Regions from separate parts of the Clostridiisalibacter paucivorans DSM 22131 genome, predicted to be linked through region 1. Evidence: a T-box and tRNA genes for the amino acid it is inferred to sense, from the RefSeq annotation. Region 1 holds a T-box; the other holds one or more tRNA genes.

What was found. A T-box is a leader RNA that pairs with one kind of tRNA and senses whether it is charged. The one in region 1 lies ahead of thrS (threonine--tRNA ligase), so its partner is inferred to be a tRNA-Thr.
Region 2: it encodes a tRNA-Thr, which carries the amino acid that the T-box ahead of thrS (threonine--tRNA ligase) is inferred to sense. The anticodon was not compared.

Annotation. Positions count from the first base shown of each region.
Region 1 covers NZ_KK211077.1:40,962-44,240, reverse strand. The annotation lists gene thrS (threonine--tRNA ligase) at 1-1,513, opposite strand, end outside; T-box leader at 1,578-1,803, opposite strand; gene Q326_RS0115780 (DUF445 domain-containing protein) at 1,874-2,476, opposite strand; gene ytxC (putative sporulation protein YtxC) at 2,590-3,279, opposite strand, start outside.
Region 2 covers NZ_JHVL01000038.1:19,479-22,757, forward strand. The annotation lists gene pepV (dipeptidase PepV) at 1-944, shown strand, start outside; tRNA gene Q326_RS0110720 (tRNA-Lys) at 1,029-1,104, shown strand; tRNA gene Q326_RS0110725 (tRNA-Glu) at 1,113-1,187, shown strand; tRNA gene Q326_RS0110730 (tRNA-Val) at 1,192-1,267, shown strand; tRNA gene Q326_RS0110735 (tRNA-Asp) at 1,311-1,387, shown strand; tRNA gene Q326_RS0110740 (tRNA-Thr) at 1,728-1,804, shown strand; gene Q326_RS0110745 (ATP-binding protein) at 1,865-2,866, opposite strand; gene Q326_RS0110750 (DnaD domain-containing protein) at 2,869-3,279, opposite strand, start outside.

The DNA of each region.
Region 1 (3,279 bases):
GCTTTTCTCCATCATTGGCAACATATGTTAAATCAAATCTTTGTGGCATTTGAAAGTCTAATTGTATAGTACCACATTGCCAGGTCCTTCCTATGGCATCTTCTAAGTGAAAATCTATTTTAGGACCATAAAATGCTCCATCTCCCTCATTTAATTTATAATCCAATTCCATCTCTGTCAATGCATCTCTAAGGGCATTTGTTGCTGATTCCCAATCTTCATCACTGCCCATAGAATCTTCAGGTCTAGTTGACAATTCTATATTATATTTAAATCCAAATATACTGTATAGATAATCGGCAAATTCTATTATACCCTTTATTTCATCCTTTACTTGAGAAGGCAGCATATAAAGATGGGCATCATCTTGAGTAAATGATCTAACTCTCATTAGTCCATGAAGGGCCCCTGAAAGTTCATGTCTATGCACCAATCCCAATTCTCCCCATCTCATTGGGAAATCTCTATAGCTATACATATTGCTCTTATATATAAGTATAGATCCTGGACAGTTCATAGGCTTTATTGCATAGTCCTCTTCATCTATTTTTGTAAAATACATATTTTCTTTATAATGGTCCCAATGTCCCGATCTATGCCATAATGCTTCATTCAATATTATAGGAGTCTTTATCTCTCCATATCCCCTTCTAATATGTTCCTTCCTCCATAGATCTTCTAATAAATTCCTTATAACCATACCCTTTGCATGGAAAAATGGAAAGCCTGGTCCCTCTTCATGCATTGTAAATAAATCTAACTCTTTTCCTAATTTTCTATGGTCTCTCTTTTTAGCTTCCTCTAGCCTATCTAGATAGGCATCCAAATCTTTTTTCTTCTCAAAGGATGTACCGTATATCCTTTGAAGCATTTTATTATTTTCATTTCCTCTCCAGTACGCACCTGCAATACTTGTTAATTTAAAAGCCTTAACCTTCTTTGTATTTAACAGGTGAGGCCCTGCACAAAGATCCACAAAATCTCCCTGCTTATAGAAAGAAATAATTGCATCTTCTGGTAAATCCCTTACCAATTCTACTTTATAATCTTCTTCTTTTTCCTTCAAAAAGTTTATAGCCTCATCTCTTGGCAATTCAAATCTTTCTAAATCGTAACCCTCTTTAACTATCTTTTTCATTTCCTTTTCAATCTTTTCAAGGTCCTCAGGCGTAAATCTATGTTCAGTATCAAAGTCATAGTAAAATCCATTATCTATAGCAGGCCCTATGGCTAGTTTTGTATCTGGAAATAGCCTCTTCACTGCTTGTGCCAATATATGAGAACTAGTGTGTCTAAATACCTCTTGTCCCCCTTCATTTTCAAACTTAAGCAACTTTAAATTACTATTTTCTTTAATTTCATAATCTAATCCTACTAATTGTCCATTTACCTCTGCACCTACTACTGCTCTAGCCAAACCCTGACTAATATCCTTAGCAACATCTAATACCTTAACACTATCATTATATTTTTTCTCTGATCCATCAGGTAATGTAATTATTATATCTGCCATTTTTATCCTCCCTTTATAAATTATTTTCTCCTAAATAAAAAACTCTCATCTCTAGACTTATAAGTCTAGGGACGAGAGTTAACTCCACGCGGTTCCACCCTATTTGATAATTATATATCCACTCAATAGATTATAACGTAATCAACGAAAATCTTTACCTCTAAAAAAAGAGTTTCAGATATAGCTCCAGGCCAGTTTTCAATCAGACATATCTTAGGATAGCTTTCAGCCTATGGCAATCCCTCTCTTAAAGACTTATTCTAATTTACTTTTCCCTTCATAGCCTCTATTTAGTTCACTTTTTCTATATTATAGAAATATTTTGTCAGATTGTCAAGGATATTATACTTATAATATAATCTATCCCAATAATAATATTATTATACCTTGGAATATTCCTATTACAAATCCTAAAATAGCACCAAGTATCTCTATATGTTTTAATTCTTTTTTTGCAATATTTATTATTATTTCTTCTATCTTCTCCATATCATAGGAATTTATTTTATCCTCCACCATTTTAGATAAACTTACCCTTTCACTGGCTTTATCTACCATATCTTCGATGAACTGTTTTAGTATAGACTCCCCTTCCGTTTCCACTATATCATCTATATAATTTAAAATCATATTTTTAACTGTAGCTGGTAAAAATTGAGGTAATTTATCTTTTACTATTAAACCTATTTTTGTCTTTATACTATTTTTAATATATGATATATCGCTTTCATCTATCATCTTGTCCAATATTTCATTAACTGAAAGGAGTTCTTCTTCCACTACTTCTCCTATACTTTTGGCTATCTCGTTCTTTCGTTTAGGTATAAGCCCTTGGAAACTAATATTGAAAAGAGGTATTGTAACAGGATAAAGAGGCCTAAAAATAAGTTTTATAGCTATTATATTTGTTATCCATCCTATCATTGAACCTATTGCTGCTAATATTGCTATCTTAAAAATCATATTTCTATCTCCTCCAACTATTATATCAACTGTACTATTATAACACATTTTTGTGTCAGTGAAAATTGAATAATAGCTCTAAAAATTCCAAAGCCTATTAGACTTTGGAATTTTTATTTTCTATGATTCTTATGAATTATTGCATTACAATAGGGACAGCCGTTACATTCTAATATCTTATCTTTAAAAATACCCTTTATTATATTTATAACATTACTATTTTTACTGTTTTCACTGTCCCAATGCATTACTATTTTCTCAGGGGCCATAGTTATCAATGAGCTAATAAGTAAATCATCATAATCCATATTATATTCGATTATATCTTGGGTAATTTCTTCAAACGCATCACTATTTATTTTTTTCATCTTTTCATCAAAAAGCTGGTACTTACCATCTTCTTTTAAAAAGACATTTACTACAAAATACTTAGGCTCTTGCATTTCAACAAAGTACTGGAGAATTTTTATAAATTCCCTATACTCTCTATCAGCTATAAACTCCTCCATAGCACTGTCCAATGCACTATATACATAATTTTTCAAAAATTTCAATCTGAAATTTACAAATCCCTCTACATTTATTTCATCATTATTTTCCAAATACTCTAATAGCACTTTCATTATTCTAGATTTTTGAGACACTCTATATTCAATATCTTCATAAAATATATTACTTTTATTTTTAAGTATCTTCAATGCATTATCAATTATCTGCTTTTTTTCATCTGAATCTAAATAATAATATTTTTCCTCCACTGTACTCTCTATCATTTTTTCTTGATATAAATCCAATATTATATC
Region 2 (3,279 bases), on a different contig from region 1:
TAAAATATTACATAGATAAAATAGGAGTTCCTGATATGGCATTTACTCCAGATGCTGAATATCCAGTAATACATGGAGAAAAGGGCATATTAATATTTGATATAGTGAAGAAATTGGAAAATGAATCTAATGGAGATATAATTATAGAAGACATTATAGGAGGCAATGCCCCTAATATGGTGCCTGATGCTGCTAAGGCTAAAATAAAGGTATCAGAATATGGAAAGAAAGAAGTAGTGGAAAAGTTTAATACTTTTGTTGAAAAGACTGGTCATCAAATGGAGTTAACAGAAGATGAAATAGGGCAATCAGTAACTATATTAAGTAAGGGAGTATCAGCCCATGGCAGTATGCCTCAATTAGGAAAGAACGCCATATCCATATTATTAAGTTTTCTTGGACAGTTAAATAAAATAAATGGAGATTGGGCTAATTTTATTAAAGACTATAATGAAAAGATAGGAATGGAGTATTATGGCCAATCTATAGGGTGTGGATTTGAGGATGATATATCAGGAAAGCTAGTGTTCAATGTAGGAAAAATAAATGCAGCAAAGGATAGTGTTAAGATATCAGTGAATATAAGATATCCAATAGAGATTGATTCAAAGGATGTATATGATGGTATAAAAAAATCATTAGAAGATAGCAATATAAAATTAGTAGAAAAAAGTCATCAATCTCCTATATATATACCTAAAGATGATATTTTAGTTCAAAAACTTATGAAAGTATATAGAGAGATAACAGGGGATGAAGAAAGTGATGCTATAACTATAGGTGGTGGCACATATGCTAGAGCTATGGACAATGCAGTTGCCTTTGGACCAGCATTTCCAGGGAATGAAGATGTAGCTCATCAAAAGGATGAATATATGTCTATAGATGATTTAATAAAGAATGCACAGATATATACAAAGGCATTATATGAGCTTAGCAAATAAATTTTAAAAAAATAGATTTTTTTAGACAAAATTCTTGACAATAGGTTGTTTATACTGTAATATATATAAATGTGAGCAATAAGTGACCCATTAGCTCAGTTGGCAGAGCACCTGACTTTTAATCAGGGTGTCCGGCGTTCGAGTCGCCGATGGGTCACCATTTTTTTCGGCCCTATGGTCAAGCGGTTAAGACACCGCCCTTTCACGGCGGTAACCCGGGTTCGAGTCCCGGTAGGGTCACCATTATGGGCGCGTAGCTCAGCTGGGAGAGCACCTGCCTTACAAGCAGGGGGTCACAGGTTCGAGCCCTGTCGCGCCCACCATAATAAGGTAATAGTAAGTAGTTAGATTAAAATAAAAAAAATTGGCCTGGTAGTTCAGTTGGTTAGAATGCCAGCCTGTCACGCTGGAGGTCGAGGGTTCGAGTCCCTTCCAGGTCGCCAAAGTTATACTTAGTAGTATATGGTTCGTAGTTAGTAATCCTTAGATGAAAACCTACGGATTTTCTTAATTCTTTTATCAATAGGACAAGTTTAGTAGAAAAGTTCGTAGTTCGTAGCAAGTAGCCCATAGAAGAAATCCTATAGATTTCTATATTATTTACTAAGAACTAAGAACTAAGAGCTAAGAACTGAGAACTAAGAACTAAATAATCATGCTGGTGTAGCTCAATTGGTATAAGCAGAGAACCCAAATCTTCATTATGATTTGGTGTGAATCGCTTAGTACGGTACAATGAAGAGTTGACGAAAAGTAATTAAATAGTACAAAGTAAATAATCATGCTGGGTGTAGCTCAATTGGTAGAGCAACTGACTTGTAATCAGTAGGTTGGGGGTTCAAGTCCTCTCACCAGCTCCAAAAAAAGGTCGGAGACGCGAAAGGCTCTCTGGTCTTTTTTTATTTAAAAAAAGATATAGACTAAATGTCCATATCTTTATTTTCCCATCTTAAATCTTTTCCATAGAATCTTAATGCCCTGAAATTATTAAATATTCTAGAAAAAATCCTATCGGTATATATTTCTGCCATCTCTTTTGGAGATAAATTTGTAGATATAACAGTTTTTTTATTGTCTATAAGTCTTGAATTGACTATATTGAATATTTCACTATTTGTAAATGATGTAGGATTCTCTGTTCCTAGATCGTCAATAATCAATAGATCTGAATCAAATAATAGATTATACTCTGTGTCGTCACTTTTACTATTAATGTTATTTTCAAATTTATGACTTCGAATAATATCCATCATTTTAAAAGCAGTTTGATATATTACTATTTTTCCCCTATCCAGAAGCCCCTTTGCTATACAGTTACACATAAATGTCTTTCCCAATCCAGTTGTACCATAAAAAAATAAATTTTCAGTGTGTTTATCATCAAATTGAAATACAAATTCTTCTGATATACTTAGGATTTGTAACATATTTTCCCTTGGACTTATATCTTCTCCTTCGAAGGGATTTTCAGAGAATAGATTTATATCAAAGGTTTTAAAGTTTTCCCTTTCTAAGACTCTAGATATATTAGACATTTTGTATGCACGATTTATTAATTCCTGTTTAAAACAACTACATTTATTGCCATTTTTCAAAAAACCAGTATCTTGACATTTATCACATGAGTATTTAATATCTAGGTATTCCATGGGTATATTATTTTCTGTTAACAGTATTGCCTTTTCTTTTTTTAGTTCTTCCATAATATTTTTTATCTCATATACCTTTTCTTCATACGAATCAGGATTGTTCAATATGGTCTTAGATATCAAAAGTCCAGTTCTAGAGATAGTGTCATCAATTTCTTTTATTCTTGGAATTTTTTTATAGATTTTTGTTTGCTTAATTTTTTGTTCATGAATCGCCTTGTCTCGTTTTTTTTCATAATCTTTAAGTATTACATTTATAATTTCCTTTTTCATAATTAATCCCCTGCCTTTTTAAACTTCCATCTTACCATATCTTCTAACTCTTTAGCAGAATATTTAGAAGTTCGTTGTTCAAAGTTATGAAATTTAGTTTTAATTGTATTACGTGAGTTAAATTTCTTTGTATTGGAATTTTTTGTAGTAGTATTTTGCGTTATAATATTTCTGTTTTCAACATCCTCTAAGGTCTTAATACCTTCTTTGTACCAATTTTCTAATATGCCATCTACATATTTTAAATTGGGTTCTCTGATTTTAATAGTTTCATCACAGGCCCTTAATATCATATCTAGACTGAAATTCCAATCATTAAACCATTTATCAATTATTTTTTTCTGAGAATTAGTTAGACCTTTAAGACCAATAGAGTTTAGTATTTTATTGTACTTTAAATAATCAATATCTTT